One region of the Paenibacillus sp. RC334 genome, then DNA from elsewhere that is predicted to be linked to it. Evidence: a T-box and tRNA genes for the amino acid it is inferred to sense, from the RefSeq annotation. Region 1 holds a T-box; the other regions hold tRNA genes.

Evidence for each region. The T-box of region 1 lies ahead of argS (arginine--tRNA ligase). A T-box ahead of a tRNA ligase gene usually reads a tRNA of that ligase, here a tRNA-Arg.
Region 2: it has a tRNA-Arg gene. The T-box ahead of argS (arginine--tRNA ligase) is inferred to sense a tRNA for this amino acid. The anticodon was not compared.
Region 3: it has a tRNA-Arg gene. The T-box ahead of argS (arginine--tRNA ligase) is inferred to sense a tRNA for this amino acid. The anticodon was not compared.
Region 4: it has a tRNA-Arg gene. The T-box ahead of argS (arginine--tRNA ligase) is inferred to sense a tRNA for this amino acid. The anticodon was not compared.

What each region holds. Positions count from the first base shown of each region.
Region 1 covers NZ_CP125370.1:2,263,389-2,267,911, reverse strand. Annotated here, with positions in the region: gene QMK20_RS10730 (ABC transporter ATP-binding protein) at 1-204, shown strand, start outside; gene QMK20_RS10725 (S-layer homology domain-containing protein) at 315-1,283, opposite strand; gene argS (arginine--tRNA ligase) at 1,489-3,213, opposite strand; T-box leader at 3,274-3,528, opposite strand; gene QMK20_RS10715 (four-helix bundle copper-binding protein) at 3,607-3,936, opposite strand; gene QMK20_RS10710 (MogA/MoaB family molybdenum cofactor biosynthesis protein) at 4,198-4,523, shown strand, end outside.
Region 2 covers NZ_CP125370.1:4,371,768-4,376,290, forward strand. Annotated here, with positions in the region: gene tig (trigger factor) at 1-526, opposite strand, end outside; gene QMK20_RS20055 (hypothetical protein) at 670-1,605, opposite strand; tRNA gene QMK20_RS20060 (tRNA-Arg) at 1,840-1,914, shown strand; gene QMK20_RS20065 (exodeoxyribonuclease III) at 2,138-2,902, shown strand; partial or broken gene QMK20_RS20070 (GH1 family beta-glucosidase) at 2,992-4,337, opposite strand; gene QMK20_RS20075 (carbohydrate ABC transporter permease) at 4,361-4,523, opposite strand, start outside.
Region 3 covers NZ_CP125370.1:4,420,975-4,425,497, forward strand. Annotated here, with positions in the region: gene QMK20_RS20250 (6-phospho-beta-glucosidase) at 1-569, shown strand, start outside; gene QMK20_RS20255 (SDR family oxidoreductase) at 762-1,520, opposite strand; tRNA gene QMK20_RS20260 (tRNA-Arg) at 1,831-1,904, opposite strand; gene QMK20_RS20265 (magnetosome magnetite crystal formation protein family) at 2,081-2,374, shown strand; gene QMK20_RS20270 (hypothetical protein) at 2,670-3,029, opposite strand; gene asnB (asparagine synthase (glutamine-hydrolyzing)) at 3,194-4,523, shown strand, end outside.
Region 4 covers NZ_CP125370.1:96,287-100,809, forward strand. Annotated here, with positions in the region: gene QMK20_RS00515 (SIMPL domain-containing protein) at 1-190, shown strand, start outside; gene QMK20_RS00520 (stalk domain-containing protein) at 426-1,346, shown strand; gene QMK20_RS00525 (RsiV family protein) at 1,340-1,537, shown strand; gene clpP (ATP-dependent Clp endopeptidase proteolytic subunit ClpP) at 1,665-2,261, opposite strand; tRNA gene QMK20_RS00535 (tRNA-Arg) at 2,470-2,544, opposite strand; gene QMK20_RS00540 (sugar-binding transcriptional regulator) at 2,780-3,817, shown strand; gene gap (type I glyceraldehyde-3-phosphate dehydrogenase) at 3,909-4,523, shown strand, end outside.

The DNA of each region.
Region 1 (4,523 bases):
CAGCTCCAGTCAGGAACGGCGGGAACAGATACAAATCCATCCTCTAGTGCATCGTCGGAACAAGAAACTTTACTTGCAGAGAAAACTGCTGTAGCAGCAGGAGCTGCCACTTCTGGAAAAGCCGATACCCGAGCAGGTACCAGCTCCTTGCAGAAACCGGGCACAGGTCAAAACGGACCCGGCTTGGCTGGAGGAAGCGCATAAAGTAAGCACACAAAGCATGCATAAAAAAACAGCAAGTCTCCGGATAAATACAATGGAGACTTGCTGTTTTTCTTTTTCTAAATATATGTTTCGTGTGTACGCTACAAGTATTATTGGGCTACCGAGGTGCCTGATCCTGTAGGAGGAAAAACAGTTCCCTCTACCGCCTTAATCGTAACTTTATACTTGCTGTCCACCAGTGTACTTGTGTGGGTATCCGTAATGACCTGGATATTCATTTCCCCCGGCTTTGGACTTGTCAACTTGTAGTAAATCACTGCAGTGGCGTCATCTACGTAGTCGATATGATCCACTTCAATGCCGTAACCGGGATTGGGTGCCTGCAAACGGGTTAATGTTACCTTGTTCTGCTGGTCATTCACCTTCTCTACACTCATACTAATACCATTTTGCTGGCCCGGATCTGAAGGCTCAGCCGGATTTTCTGGAGTGGATTCAATCGGTTTATGATTTTGCACAAATTCGGATGCATTATAGACCATCTCTGCTGCCTCCATTCGGGTTACTTTACGTTCCGGATTAAAGTTGCTCTTTTCATCTAATTTAGCAATTTTGGTCAACAACAGGAACTGAACCCCTTCGCTTGAATCTTGGTCCAGCTTCTTGCCATCCGCAACATTAATGTACATGCGGACTGTTGGATATTCTCCGGTTGCACTAACCGCTTTGTACAGTATATTCGCGAATTGTTCTCTTGTCATCTGAGTACTTGGATCAATATCCGGTGACAAAGGAATTTGGTGTTGAGCCGCAATCCGGTAAGACTTGGCATACCATGCCGAAGACGGAATATTGGCGAATGAACCCGTCGTGAAATCCGGCATAACTTGAAGATCCATCGCATTAACGACCATATGCACCCCTTGTGCATACGTAAGTGATTGATCAGGCGCAAACTTATCCTTCGTGATGCCCTGAATAATACCTTTGTTCTGAAGCGAACTTACAATCTTCTCCTGCTCTGTTCCTTTTATATCACGAAATGCCGAAGCTGACGTAGCCACTGCCAACGAACAGATCACCAGCAAAGCTGCTGTCACGCTTTTGTTTTTTTTCATGAGATGCACCTCCATATTTACTATGTTTCTTCTATACTTATCGACGCAATACTATCAACAAATGTTTCAGATACTCAAAAATTGATTGTAAAAAAAGCCTACGATACTTACAGTTAGTGTAACCCGTTTAACTCTTTTCTGCTCACGTCCTAGGCTATATTCTAAGGATACTCACTTTGCGGGCACTCTTCCTCAGGCCATTTGGCTACATCCGATAGGGTGCTTTCAGGCCAAGAAGATGCAGCGTATGTGCCAAAATATCAGCAGTTTGTCCAGCCAACTGAATGCGCCACGGCCCACCATCGACAATCCGCTCCTTGGCGTAAAAGCGGTTGAACGCCTGCGCCGTATCCAGCGCAAACCTCGCGATAACCGAAGGTTCCAGTTGCCGAGCCGCACGTTCCAGTTGTCCCTGATAACGAACCAGTTGCTTAAGCAGTGCCCAGCCTGCATCCCCCAGCATTTCATCCGATGCATCGGTGAAATCAGATACTGGATGTTCCCTCATAGGAACGTCGATACCAGAACCATCCACCGTACCGGCGCCAGCATAAGCTTTTTCCAAAAGACTGCGTATACGTGCATGTGTGTATTGTACATAAGGACCTGTCTCACCTTCAAAGGTTAACGCGTCTTCCAGTGAGAAATCCACTTCGTTCAGGCGGTTATTTTTTAAGTCGCCAAAAATGATCGCCCCGATGCCGACGTCCTCGGCTATTTCCTGTTGATCCTGTAAATTGGGATTCTTCTGGGTGATGATAGTTAGAGCGCGGGCCACCGCTTCATCCAGCACCTCCTCCAGCTTCACGACCTTGCCGCGTCTTGTGGACATTTTTTTACCTGCAAAACGCATCAGACCAAACGGCACGTGCTCACACTGCTCCGCCCACGTCTCCCCTGCACGCTTTAGCACCTCAAACACCTGCCGGAAATGCAACTGCTGCTCTCCACCTACCACGTACAGCAACCGATCAGCTTTCATCACCTCATGACGGTAGAACGCCGTAGCCAAATCACGGGTCGGATAGATGGTAGTCCCATCCTTTTTCAAAATCAGACAAGGCGGCAGCCCTTCATCCTCCAGACGCACCACAAGCGCACCGTCACTTTCTTCCAGCAAACCTTTCGTCCTTAATCGGGCAACAACCGCCTGCATTTTATTATTGTAAAAGCTCTCTCCCAGTACATGATCAAATGTAAGGTTCAGACGCTGGTACATGCGATCAAATTCACGCAGGCTGACTTCAACAAAAAACTCCCATAGCTGCTGAGCCTCGGTATCTCCATGCTCCAGACGGCGGAACCATTCTCGACCTTCGTCCTCCAAAGATGGGTCATGCTCGGCTTCCTCATGAAAACGCACGTACAGCTTAAGTGACTCTCCAATCGGATCTTGCTGTAGCTGCTCTTCATTTCCCCATCTTTTATAAGCCGCAATTTGCTTACCAAACTGTGTTCCCCAATCCCCCAAATGATTCACACTAACCGGAACATACCCCGTTTCCCCGAGAATGCGGTACAGTGCAGCACCGATGACAGTAGAACGAAGATGGCCGATACCAAACGGTTTGGCAATATTGGGCGAAGACATATCAATCACTACCCGCTGTCCGTGTCCGAGATCTGGCTTGAAAAATTCGGGTTTGCTCAATTCAGCCAGCATCAGTGGAATATGAATGGAACGCCCCAGTGTTATATTGACATAGGCTCCTGATGCCGAAGCAGTCAGTCCTTCCTTACGGGTTATGGCCTCCGCCAGTTCCAACGCAATTTGCTGCGGAGCCTTCCTAAACTTTTTAGCCAGCAAAAAACAGGGAAACGCTACATCCCCCCATTCCGGTTGTGGCGGTACCTCCAATAAAGAGGAAATCTCCTTTTCCTCCAAGCCCGTATGGGCAGAAATAGCCTGAGTAGCGATCGATAACAGCATGGCTTTCTCTCCTTTTTTTCATTAGAATCTAACAAAAAAAGCTCCCGCCTCTTGAATTATTCAAGAGACGAGAACTTCAATATCCCCGCGGTACCACTCTTCGTAAATCGGATTGTGCAATGAACTATGCATAATCGCCGATTTCACTCCAATGACAAATAACGGTGTCTGCCGGGCTGAACTACTAACGGAACTCCGTGTTGGAACAACCGTCTCCCGGGTGCGCTTCACGTTGGGCCTCATACCGGCTTCCACCTTTTCCGGCTCGCTGTAATGATATGGCTCCCCTGCTACTCTCCCGTTCCAAGACGTTAATTCCCATCATTATACAAACCTATCCTGTAGAAAGCAATGTTTTATTTTCTGTTCAGGCGCTGGCTCGATTATATGTAATTACACAGCCACCATTTGGCGGCATGCCTGAACACAACGGCGGCAGGCTGCTGCACATTGTTTGCAATGCTCATGAGCGTGCTTACCGCATTCAGCAGCACATACTTCACAGGCTTTGGCACACAGCTCACAAATTTGCTCGGCAAATTCCGTTCCGCGTTCCAACATTTGAGCAGCAAACCCGCATATTTCTGCACATTCCCGGCTCACTCGAATACACTCGCGCAGCATAGCCAAATCATATTCCTTCAAGCTCGCCACGTAACAGACGTTGCAAGCGTTCATACATTCCAGGCAAGCATCCACGCATTGTTGGTATGAATGTTTCATAATACATTACCTCCCTGTTGTTGACCCTGCTGTATTATTACCCGTCGACAATTGAGATTAATCAACCGTTGTTCACGCTTTCAACTTGACCAAACAAAAAATCCCGGCTTATGTAAGGAAGTGTACTATATTCCATCCCATCCGTGCAAGGGGATAAATCACACAACTCCCTAATGCCTGCTCCTGACTTGCACACCGACAATCATTCCTCTATTGTAAAAAGAGTATGTCTAACCATAGATCGAGGAGTGAGCATTGCAAATGAATATATCTTCTGTAGAGGAGCATCGACGGGAGGCCCCACAGCAGGTTAGCTGCATGGTTGTAACCGTCTCCGACACCCGCACCGTGGAAACAGATACCGGAGGACGTCTACTGGTGGATCTGTTGGAAACGAACGGCTATCAGGTGGCCCGATATGTTATCGTCAAAGACGACTATGATGGCATCCGGCAACTGGTATCCGAAGCCGCGGAACGCGATGACATTGAGGCTGTTCTTCTGACAGGCGGCACCGGTATTTCCCCGCGTGATACAACGTATGAAGCCGTATCCTCTCTGCTGGATAAGGAACTGCCCGGATTCGG
Region 2 (4,523 bases), 2.1 Mb from region 1:
CATCAACGGAACCGTCGAAGTCGATAATAGCCGTATCGCCGGATTGTGCAGCATCTTCATCAACGACAACCAGCTCGGCATGACGTTGTTGCAAACGCTCCAGCTCTTGAGCCAGCTCTTCGTCAGTTACTTCGAGTTTGCTTACAGGCACTTCTACACCTTTGTACTCACCCAAAGTCACTTCAGGCTTAACAGTAACCTTGGCTTTGAATTTGAAAGATTCGCCTTTAGCGAATTGATCAATTTCAACGTCAGGGCTGTCTACCGGGAAAATATCCGTTTTTTCTACAGCTTGGCTGTAGGCTTCTGGCAGCAGGAAGTCAATTGCATCCTGATACAAGCTTTCAATACCATAACGCTTTTCAAAAATAGGACGTGGTACTTTACCTTTACGGAATCCTGGTACACTTACTTGTTTAGCCACTTTATTAAAAGCTTTGTCGAGTGCAGCGGCTACACGATCCGCGTCAACCTCAACTTCAAGAACCCCAAGGTTCTTCTCTATTTTCTCCCAAGTTGCTTTCATTTTATGCTTTCCCCTCCAACAAAATCTTCACTTAGTTTTCATACGATCAACGCACACAAAATAACCACTATAGTATATCTAACATTACTATCTTTTTCAAGGGCAGCTCCTTGAATGACTTCACAGGTAAACGTTTCCGGCCGTTATGGAGTGTTCATTCCCGCCGCTACGAATAGACGCATCGACCGATATACCTGCTCAAAACGGAAGCGCAATGCATCGGTAATGCCATATATAGCACGGGTTTCTTCCTCGTCCTTGTTGCCACTCAGACTCTCCGATACCGTCTGATGGAGTGCTGCCGCCCAAATATCCGGCATCCCGTCCTCCTCCACCAGCATTGACCTGTAATCTTTCGTACCGTACACCGCCATCACAAACTGCGACCATAGCTCCTGCGCAAAATAGAACAGCGTAGGCTCATGCACTTCAGTCTGATCGGCCACCCGCTCCAGAATACGCATAATCGGTTCAGGAAATTCATCCGGCCGCAACGGAATAGACTCAATCTCGATTTCTGCCTTCTCATCTCCCCGGCTGATTTCGATCGTCCCTTCCATTCCGCGTCGTCGTAGTGTCTGCAAAACACGGAATTGAAGCAGAGGGTGGATTTCCCGTTCCTTAATCCAGTTAAGCAGCGCATCGTCGATTTCTGGCAGATCCAGATAAGACAGTTGTTCCAGCGCTAAAATCGTCTGTTCCGACAACGGTTCATCCATAGCCATATGTAGCAGCTTGTTGCCGTAGCCTGCATCCTGCTCCTGCTTGAAGCGCGCATGTTGGCGAGCCAGCTCTGCTTCATTGACCTCATCTTCTGCCGTAGTGTCCGTGTCCGCCCCTCTGTCGGCATACTGTGGAAATGCGGCCTCCAGCCATTGTAAAAGGGCCTCCCACTCTTCGTATTGCTTCTGTTCCTGTCCCTGACACTGCATCAAAAAACGCAGCATCGCCATCGCCTCTCCGTAACGCTCGTTTTCAAGCATTACAGTGAGTTGAATTTGATAGTAATCCAGTGTCTTCGGAAACAAAACAATATTATTTTCTTTTGTCGTCACCTTGGAGTCCTTTATTAAAGGCACCCCCTCTCCACCGCAAGCTAAAGTATTTGTAGATTATATGAGAAACAGCGGCCGAAGTCCAACCTCTCGTCTTCCACATATTCACCTGTATTCTAACATACCCTTTTATGAGGCAAAAAAAACGATAGCTACTTTGATTTTTATGCTAAAGAAAGCCTGAATACCGGATATATGCGAAATAAAGCTTGAATTTTTTTTATCCATGTGATATATTAATCTTCGCTTGAATTTTATGTCCCAGTAGCTCAGCTGGATAGAGCAACGGCCTTCTAAGCCGTCGGTCGGGGGGTTCGAATCCCTCCTGGGACGTTATCGTGAGAAGCTTCCGTAAGGGAGCTTTTTTTCGTTTCACAACCCCCGCACAAAAAAATATATTCTATTCTAATGTAGAAAAGTTCGTATCCACTTCAAAAAAACGCTGAGAATGCTATCATCTAATGTTAAATATTTTCCGACGAGCATGAACTGACGAAGTGCCACAGAAATAAAGCAGTATGCTTACATGTTTGGTACGGCAAGGGAGAATTAATAAATGAAAATCATATCTTGGAATGTTAATGGCTTAAGAGCCTGTGTGACCAAAGGATTTTATACTTATCTAAAAGAAACGAATGCTGATATTTTTTGCGTACAGGAAACCAAGCTTCAAGAGGGACAAATCCTGATGGAGAATATGGAGGAATACACACAGTACTGGAATTATGCCGAGAAAAAAGGATATTCTGGCACCGCTATCTTCACCAAAATCAAACCTCTTTCTGTGCATTATGGACTTGAAGAAAATGGGGAACCTGAAGGCAGAACCATTACTTTGGAATTTGAGAAATTTTATCTGGTTAATGTATATACTCCGAATACCAAACGGGATTTGACCCGACTGCCATACAGACTGGAATGGGAGGACCGTTTCCGCAGCTATCTGCAACAGTTGGATGCATTGAAGCCTGTCATTGTTTGCGGAGATTTGAACGTGGCTCATCAGGAAATTGACCTGAAAAATGCGAAAGCCAACCACGGAAATGCCGGATTTACGCCTGAGGAACGTGACAGAATGTCGCAGTTGCTGAGCGCTGGATTTATAGACACCTTCAGATACTTTAATCCTGACAGGACGGATGTTTATTCCTGGTGGTCCTACATGCCGAAGGTGAGAGAACGGAACATCGGCTGGCGGATCGATTACTTTCTCGTCTCGGACAGACTTCGCCCGCTGTTGATAGATGCAAGCATTGATTGCCATATTACGGGCAGCGACCACTGCCCTGTTATACTGGATATGCAAGATATTTCAGCATAGTCCCCCCTTACACAAAAATTTATGCAGTCTTAAAAGCCGTCATGCTCTGTTATTGCAGCATGACAGCTTAAATTATAATGATAATCTGTTTAAAACCCGTTATTCGCCATCACTTGCTTGAACCACAGCGCACTTTGTTTGGGTGTCCGTTCCTGCGTTTCGTAATTAATATGTACAATACCGAAACGTTTGCTGTAGCCCCAAGCCCATTCAAAGTTATCAAGGAATGACCAGACAAAATAGCCCTTGAGCTGCCCTCCCTCCCCGATGAAGCGATGGCATACCTTTAAATGCTCCTCAATGTAGCGCTGACGTCCAGTGTCCTCAATCTTCCCATCCATCAATTCGTCCTTCATCGCTGCTCCGTTTTCCGTAATCAGAATGGGCAAGCCCTTGGTAAAATCCTTCTCAATCCGAGTTAGCAGCTTATAAAAGGATTCGGGGTGAATCTCCCATCCCATATCCGTTACCGGTTCCTCGAAGCGAACCTGCTCTGCCTGAAGCAACGAAGCGTCTGTAGCCGCTCGAATGACGCTGCGGGCGTAGTAATTGATGCCCAAAAAATCCCCCGGCTGCTGAATCAGCTCCATATCACCAGGCTGTACAAAATCCAAGCCGTTCAGATACGCCCCGTACCATTCCACCATATCCTCTGGATATTTCCCGTTAAACAACGGCTCGGCAAACCAACGATTGATAAAGCCATCTCGGCGGACGGTAGCGGCTACGTCCTCAGGTCGCTCAGAAGCAGCATCCACATGTTCCATGTTCAGTGTAATGCCTATCTTACCTGTCAGACCCTTTTCCTTGTGCAAATGGATGGCAATGCCATGACACAACAGGACATGGTGAGCGGCAGTAAAGGCTTCGTTCCAGTTCTCATGGCCGGGAGCATGTTCACCTGTACCATAGCCCAGGATAGAGGCACAATAAGGCTCGTTGATCGTGTTCCACCAGTTTATGCGTTGTCCAAACCGATCCATGATTACAGAGGCATACGTCATAAAATGCTGGATAATCCTTCGATTTGTCCAACCCCCTCGTCCTCGATCCACTGCGGAAGATCCCAGTGATACAGTGTCAGCATCGGAATTAGCCCGGCCGACTCAATCTCATCCAGCAGGCGCTCATAGAAGAGTAATCCCTGTTCGTTAACCACGCCGGGTGCAGGAATAATGCGCGGCCAGGCCACGGAAAAACGGTAATGTAGAAAGCCAAGCTGCTTCATTAACTGCACGTCTTCCTTAAAGCGGTGAAAATGATCACAAGCCATATCTCCGCTGTCATCGCCTATCACCTTCCCGGGTGCTTGACAGAAAGTATCCCAAATGGAAGACGTTCTTCCTCCCTCAGCTACACCACCTTCAATTTGATAAGAAGAGGTCGAGGTTCCCCACATAAAAGTGGCTGGAAATAAAAAGGTATTCTCACTCATACTTGGTATCATCCTTTCAGGATTTAAGACTTCACAGCTCCGGCCATTGCACCGCCAACAATAAAGCGCTGGAGGAAAATATACAAAATAACCAGCGGTAGTGTAACAATCAGGATACCGCAAGCGAGCAGCGGCCAGTTGTTCATGTATTGTCCGTAGAAGGAGAACAATCCCTTGGTCACTGGC
Region 3 (4,523 bases), 2.2 Mb from region 1:
ATCGTTATTACTACATGACAGATAACATGCTGAAGGAAGAACTAGAGGAAGCCAAAAATGAAGGAACTCGGGGTCAAGTCGTCAAACGTCTGGAAGAAAGCCTGTTTGAACTGTATAAAGATCCTAATCTGGATTACAAACCGGAGGAACTATCCAAACGCGGCGGCGCGCATTACAGCGATGCAGCCTGTGAAATTATTAATTCCATCTATAACAACAAAGGCACACTGATGGTGGTTAGCACACGTAACAATGGTGCAATTGATGATGTTCCTTATGACAGCGCGATTGAAATTACCAGTGTGATTCGCGCACATGGTGCAGAACCTGTAAACTTTGGCAAATTCCCGCCTGCACAGCGCGGCTTGCTGCAAGTGATGAAGGCGATGGAAGAATTGACGATTGAAGCGGCGGTAACGGGGGACTACGCAACAGCTCTGCAAGCCTTCACCCTGAATCCGCTTGTACCAAGCGGTGACATCGCCCAAACGGTGCTGGATGAATTGCTGGAAGCGCATAAAGAGCATTTGCCACAATTTTTTGCGCATAAGGCGAAAGCAACGGTATAAAACAAAAGCAGAGCTTTTCCTATCACTTAATTGATGTTCCACGTTCTGAGGTTCGAAGCTATTGAATCCAGTAAAAGAGGCCGTGTCAGACACGGCCTCTTGGTATTTAATTATTCTCCCACAGTAACTCGTAGCTAATCCATCGCTCCAACTCCCGGGATAGAGCCACGTATTGTGGCTTAATTCAGATTATTAATAGGCAGTCCAACCTGCATCGGCAGTAATCACTGTAGCGTTCACAAAACCTGATTCATCCGAAGCAAGGAATAAAGCCACCTGTGCTATTTCCTCCGATTTTCCAAGACGTGGATTAATAGCCATTCCCAATTGCTGTCTGGAAGCACCAAATTTATTTAGATTAGTTATCGTTGAATTGATGTTAGTTTCCACACCACCTGGAGCAATTGCATTACAACGTATTCCTTGTGGAGCATACATGTAGCCTGTATTTTTAGTAAAACCAACAACTGCATGTTTAGAAGCTGTATAAGCTCCACCAGCTCGCCCACCAAACAACCCACCTGCAGAAGCTACGTTCACAATGACACCTTTTTGTTTTTCTAAAAAGATAGGTAGAACTTTACGAGTAGAACGCATAACACTGGTTGTATTAATCGCAAAAATTCTTTCCCACTGGTCATCTTTAATATCGCCTGCCGGTTCCATGTTATCCATAATTCCGGCATTGTTTACCAGAATATCTACTGTACCATAGGTGTCAACGGTCGTATCAATCAGATTCTGAATATCTTCTTCTTTTGCAACATTAGCAACTACGACGATAGCATCTCCACCATTAGCTTTGATTTCTTCTACCACATTAGTAGCTGCATCTGCATTAATATCGGACACCACTACCTTGGCCCCTTCTTGTGCATAAAGCTTGGCAATAGCTTTACCCATACCGGAAGCTGCACCTGTGACTACTGCAATTTTGTCTTGAAGTCTCATTTCTATCCTCCTCGTCTGCATCTGTATCCTGTATAATGTTCGACAGTTGTTCATCAACTTTTACAATTATAGTATAAAGAAGCACATCAGCTAAAATCATCAAACGCTACTTATTTTGCTCACTAGCAAACACTTTTATACATTAATGTCTATTAAATAGGGGGACATTTTATAAGAACTATCAGTCTATCGAAGCTCTGCTTAATGAAATTATAGACGATGTCACTACTGATTAATCGCATCATATCGTGAACCCTGTGAGCATAACTGGAACACAAAAAAGCTCCCTTACGGAAGCTTCTCTGTTATACGTCCCAGGAGGGATTCGAACCCCCGACCGACGGCTTAGAAGGCCGTTGCTCTATCCAGCTGAGCTACTGGGACAAAATGGTATTCGTTGGAACCTTATGTATTCAGCGCATTGATTATTATATCATATTTTTGCTAACTGTCAAAAGCATTTTTTTATCGTACAAGTAAACAGGCTGCAAAAGGAATCATTTGGACGCTGACGGGGTATTATGTACAAAAGGCCATGCTACGAAGGAGGTATATAATCCGTGAGAGGTCTATTGTCATCACTTTGTTATTTCAGTATTTTTTTCGCCCCTTTTCTGTTGCCTGTTATTATATGGATTGCGGTACGGGACGAGTATGTTCAGGGACATGCGAAAAAGGCTATTTTATCGCACATTTTCCCTATTATCGCGGCGATTCCGCTATTGTATTTTATTGCAACGGCGAATCATGCAGGTTCTGTAGTCGGGTTTGTGCTGCTATTCGCTGTGGTCTATCTCGGGGTATTTGTCTACAACATCTACAAAGGTATCATGACACTCCGTGAAGCCGCTTAAATCTGAAGAAGAAGCCTCCTGCATTCCGCGAATTAAGCGGGATACGGAGGCTTCTTTAAAAATTTTTAATGGACAAATTTATTTATTACCAAAGCGTCTAGGACTTTTTGGTACTTCATGCCTTACATTTTTCTCAAGCACTTCTTCCGCAAATTCATTGTTATGAATATAACTGCTGCCTTTGTTCTTCTTGTACTTCGCTTTGCCGTCTATGATTTCCCCCTCCTTTCACGCTGATCCCGCGATGGCGCTGGAGCCCAAATCAACAAAAGCCGAGGCATGGCGCATCCTATTCTCATACGCCGAACTCCTTGGCAAATTCCGTGCTGAGCTGCCCATAGGAAAGTAACTCCCTTTTAAACTTTTCCCGTTCTTCCCCAGCCGTAATGTGAGTGGAGTCGGTAAAAGCCTTATCCGTCACTTCCTCAAACGCAGAATGCAGGTTATTGTCGTACCAATCCAGCGCCAGATCGGCATCATTACGAATGATGCGTACCATGTCATAGCCTTCCTGACCGTCCTGCTGATTGGTGGCGGTAATGTAGACCAGCAGTTCCGGGTCATCTGCTGCGCCGGGCCGTACCTCTACCTCTGCGCAGCGCACTCCGTCAAGTTCGGTGAAGCGGCGTATTTTAGCATCCTTGATGTAGTACATTTGCCTTCCTCCTTCCTTGCGAATACACGGGTTGCCCCATTTGTAGTTTTCGGAACGGACAGACATTTTATGCTCCTTTTCGGCATATATACTGATGAACTGGGGATTTAGTTTTTGTTTCATCCCAACACTGGATGAACACGACAAAGAGAGGATGAACAGACATGTGCGGAATTACTGGTTTCATACAGTGGAACGGAGACTTAATGCATCAATCGGAGCTGCTGCTCAATATGACGCGAACGCTCTCTGATCGCGGACCGGATGCTGCGGGCACCTGGATATCCAACCCGTGTGCCTTTGGACACAGAAGACTGAGCGTCATGGACCCGGAAAACGGCGCCCAACCCATGATCCGGCAGCTTGAGGATATCACTTATACGATTGTATATAACGGGGAAATATATAACGCGCCTGAGCTGAAAAAAGAGCTGCAACAGCGAGGGCATATTTTCCGTACACAATGCGACACAGAGGTATTGCTCGAAGCCTACATGGAGTGGGGCCCGGATTGTGTGGATCGGCTGAACGGCATTTTTGCCTTTGCGGTCTGGGACAGTGAGCGGGAGCAGGTGTTTCTGGCACGGGATCGGCTGGGAGTGAAGCCGTTATTTTACAGCCAAGCCGGAGATGTATTCGTATTTGGCTCGGAGCCCAAAGCGCTGCTTCAGCACCCTTCGGTAGAAGCCGCAGTCGACGCCGAGGGTTTGGCTGAAATTTTTATCATCGGGCCTGCACGCACCCCCGGACACGGCGTCTATTCGTCCATGAAGGAGCTGCGCCCCGGACATACGCTAACGTACAGCCGCGACGGTGTGCGCATTCAAGCCTACTGGAAGCTGGAAAGCTTTGCGCATGAGGATAACACCGAAGAAACAGCGCTCAAGGTACGCGAGCTGCTGCTGGATACGGTGGAGCGGCAGCTGATTTCAGACGTTCCGGTATGCACCCTACTGTCGGGCGGTCTGGATTCAAGCGCACTGTCCGCGCTGGCTGTCGATTATTACAAGCGTACCGGGCAGGGACAAGTTCATACGTATTCAGTCGATTATGTGGATAACGACAAGCATTTTAAAGCCCATGCGTTCCAGCCCGGAGCCGATGCCCCATGGATTCAGCGGATGGTCGATGAGTTAGGCACGAACCATCACTGGATCGAATTCGATACGCCCGAGGTCGTAGCAGCGCTGAACAACTCCACGCTAACACGGGATTTGCCCGGTATGGCGGATGTGGATTCGTCGCTGTATCTCTTTTGCCGGGAGATTAAAAAGGGAGCCACTGTTGCTATTTCCGGTGAGGCGGCGGATGAAGTGTTTGGCGGATATCCGTGGTTTCATCGTGAGGAAATGCTCAATTCGGGTACGTTCCCGTGGGCAGTCGCTCCCGACATGAGAGCCAGTCTGCTGTCTCCCGAGGTGCGGGACTGGATCAAGCCCTTGGAATATTTGAACGACCGCTACTCGGAAGCCGTAGGAGAAGTGCCAAAGCTGC
Region 4 (4,523 bases), 2.2 Mb from region 1:
AGCGAAGGCAACCAAACGAGGGCTTGGAACTCTCCTGAACGTAACGGTAGATGGGGGAGATGCCCAAATCTTCACACAACGTGAGGCTGCTATGAGTAAAGCACTCTTGGATACAAGCGGCGGAACAGAAATACAATCCGGTCAAGTGACTGTGAAGGTCCAAGTATCGGCACAATACGAATTGAACTAACGTACAGATGATAACGAAGCCACAAGCGTCCTGCTTTATTTGCAGGATGACTTGCTGGCTTTTTTATATGTCGAAATTATTTTGTAATGAGTCTGTAATAGCTGGGTCCCCTAGATGTACAGATTGAAATCGGAGAGTGTACAGATTGTAAACTACGAACATAGGGGGATAGATATAATAAGTAAAGTAATCAATACACGTAGAATACACATCTATAACAGGAGGAATATTTAATATGAACAAGCATACAAAAAAATGGGGCTCCGCACTGCTGGCAGCGGGAATTTTAGTAGGAGTTGCAGTTGTTCCCGTTTCCTATATCGAGGCAGCTTCATACAAACAACAGGCTACAGCACAGCAACCAGGTATTTCTATTAAATGGAATGGTAAAACGTTGGCGACCAAAGGGATTCAGGTGAACGGAAGCACAGTGATTCCCGTAGCAGCATTGCGCGACAGCCTGGGGATTCCGGTGAGTTATGATGCCAAAACAGCGACTTATACCGTAGGTAGTGGGTACAATAAGCTTTACATCATGTCCTCTTCCTCCGATGGTCCCTATGTCAATGTCAATGGAATAACCACACGCAACATGGACGCCAAACAGATCGCCGGGAAGCTGTACATTCCTATGAGTCTGCTGAAAGACTATCTGGGTATCGATGCTCAGTGGAATGCAGCTCAGAAAACAGTAACAATGAGTAAAAGCCAGCTAAATCCGATCACGATTACGTCCCAATCTCTTCCGGCTTCGAGTGATGCAAAGGTTTCCTACAAGGTTAAGTACTCGCAAATCAGCGGTGGCCAGCTAAACCCTGAAGCTCAGCAGGCCATTAATAGTGTGCTCAAAAAGCAAGCGGAGGGAATACTGGCAGCAGGCAAAAAGCAAGTAGCAGAGGGTGAACCTACAGTAGAAAGACCGTATACTTTCAGTAATGATTTTGCTATTGCCTATAACCAACAAGGGATTTTGAGCATCATTATGGAGGATTACTCCGATACGGCTGGTGCTCATGGTATGACGGCCCGTAAAGGATATACGTTCTCACTCGCTGATGGAAAATTGCTGCAATTGTCTGACGTGCTGAAGGCCAATCCTAATTACAAACAGTTTCTTAATAGCGACCTGAAGAAAAAATTAATGGTCCAATGGTGAATGAAGGCGGCTTTGGTGGCTTCAAGAATATTGCGGCTAATCCGAATTTTTATGTAACGAATAGCGGTGTGACGATTGTGTTTGACTTGTATGAGTATGGGCCTTATGCGTATGGTATTCCTGAGTTCACTTATTCGTTTGGTCAATTGTTGCCTCAAGGCAGCAAGCCTTTTACTGGACAGAATGAATAGTACAAATGAATAAGTTAGATTATCTGTACACAAAAGAATAGTAAACGAAAAAAGCTGCCTACCGGATACAATCATCCGGGGCAGCTTTTTTCGTTTACCAGCTATTCAGAGGCCATAATTCGTTCTCTTACACACCTTCTGGAGAGGAGCTAGTAAGCACTTTATCAATAATACCGTATTCCTTGGCATCATCCGCGGACATGAAATAGTCACGGTCTGTGTCTTTTTCAATGCGCTCCAGTGGTTGGCCTGTGCGATCTGCGAGAATGCGGTTCAATTTGTCGCGCATTTTCAGAATGCGGCGGGCGCGGATTTCAATATCCGTTGCTTGACCTTGTGCGCCACCCAGCGGTTGGTGAATCATAATCTCACTGTTCGGCAAAGCAAAACGTTTGCCCTTGGCACCTGCGTTCAGCAAGAACGCACCCATGGAAGCCGCCATACCTACACAAATCGTAGACACGTCAGGTTTAATATATTGCATCGTATCGAAAATGGCCATACCGGCTGTGATCGAACCGCCAGGGCTGTTAACATACAAGTGAATGTCTTTTTCAGGATCTTCGGCAGCCAAAAACAGCATTTGCGCAATAATAGAGTTGGCTACAACGTCATTGACGTCCGAGCCCAACAAAATAATGCGATCCTTCAACAGTCTGGAATAAATGTCATAGGCGCGTTCGCCGCGGTTACTTTGTTCTACTACCATAGGAACATAGCTCACGTCAAAAAACCTCCCTTTAATATCGTTAATGGATTTGGTGGACATGCCGATTACACGTCCCTATTTATAAACTGTTACCGTATTAACCACATGATAAACAATTTCAAACAAAAAGTCAAAGAAAGTCAAACTAATAGTCAAAAAAAGAGCCCTCTGCGCTCTTATTGGTTAAAACAGTATATAGAAGCATTTAGACATTCATATAAAATGGCGCGCCCGCGAGGAATCGAACCTCGATCTCAGGCTCCGGAGGCCTACGTCATATCCGTTGGACCACGGGCGCACAGCTAATTGGAAACAAAGATGATTATATGATATACGGCATTGAATTGCAAGCTTTTATTACGTGCGCATATTCACATAAAAAGTTGAGAAATATAGGTTCAGATAGACTTGCATGTGGAGCAAATATTGGGTAAGATATACGTGGGACTTAAAAAGTTAACCCGGGACGTTTTAAGACCAGTTAGTGATATAGTATTAAAGATAGAACTTAGAAGTGTGCGGGAGTGGAAAGCATGCGAAAGATATTAGAAATACAGAAGCAGCTTCTGCCCGACCTCATGGATGTTTTGAAAAAAAGGTACACAATCCTGCATCAGATTATGCTGTCCGATGTTATTGGACGCAGAACGCTGGCGGCTTCACTGAACATGACCGAGCGCGTGTTGCGCGCCGAAACCGATCTTCTTAAAGCCCAAGGGCTGATTGAGATTGAGAGTGTGGGCATGAAGGTGAGCAAAGCAGGACTGGATCTGCTGGAACAGCTGGAGCCAATTGCGAACAACTTGTTCGGCCTGTCCCAATTGGAGGATCAGATTCGTCAAGCCTATGGTTTGAGGAAGGTGGTTGTCGTTCCAGGGGATTCGGATGCTTCTCCTTTAACGAAGCAGGAGCTGGGTCGTGCCGGGGCAAAAGCGCTGCTGAGTGTTATGGACGACGAGGATGTGGTCGCCGTAACAGGTGGCACGACGATTGCCGACGTGGCGGACCAACTGACACTACCTGCTAATGGCCCACTTAAGGGCGGATGGTTCGTACCAGCACGTGGGGGTTTGGGAGAAAGCATGGAAATGCAGGCGAACACAATTGCTTCCACAATGGCTCGTAAGGTCGGCTCACAATACCGTCTGCTCCATGTACCGGATTTGCTCAGCAATCATGCTTACAACTCCCTGCTTGAAGATACGAATATTCAGGATATTTTAAGCCTGATTCGCGAGAGTCGGATCATCATTCACGGGATAGGCAACGCCATAGCAATGGCACGTAGACGCAAGCTCGACCCTGAAACCTTTGCCCAGATCAGCAGTGAGGGCGCGGTTGCCGAATCGTTTGGCTATTATTTTAACGAAGACGGCGTCGTTGTTCACAGAATGCTGACGCTTGGACTCCGTTTGGAGGATATCAGGCGTACCGAGACGGTTCTAGGCGTAGCTGGAGGTAAGAGCAAGGCGGCCGCTATTCATGCAGTGCTGCGTTTCGGGCAGGAAGATATTCTTGTCACCGACGAAGGCGCTGCTGCTGAAATTGTAAGCCATTATTTGAATGGTTAAACGGATTTATGAATTGTGTTGTCTTGACGGGCTTTCGGGTCTGTCTTGAATATATAAACTAAACTAAACGAACTTTGGGAGGAACTCACTCATGACAGTTAAAGTTGGTATTAACGGTTTCGGACGTATTGGACGCCTTGCTTTCCGCCGGATTCAAAACGTGGAAGGTATTGAAGTAGTAGCAATCAATGACTTGACAGATTCCAAAATGCTGGCACATCTGTTGAAATATGATACAACACAAGGTACTTTCCAAGGAGAAGTAGAAGTACACGATGGCTTCTTCAAAGTTAACGGTAAAGAAGTTAAGGTTTTGGCTAACCGCAACCCAGAAGAACTGCCTTGGGGAGACCTGGGTGTAGATATCGTTCTGGAATGCACAGGTTTCTTCACAACTAAAGAAGCTGCTGAGAAACATTTGAAAGGCGGCGCTAAAAAAGTTGTTATCTCCGCTCCAGCTACTGGCGACATGAAAACTGTCGTTTACAACGTAAACCATGAAATTCTGGACGGTACTGAAACTGTAATCTCCGGTGCTTCTTGCACAACAAACTGCCTGGCTCCTATGGCTAAAACTTTGCAAGACAAATTTGGTATCGTTGAAGGCCTGATGACTACAATTCATGCTTACACTGGCGACCAAAACACTTTGGATGCTCCGCATGCTAAAGGCGACTTCCGTCGTGCTCGCGCTGCAGCTGAAAAC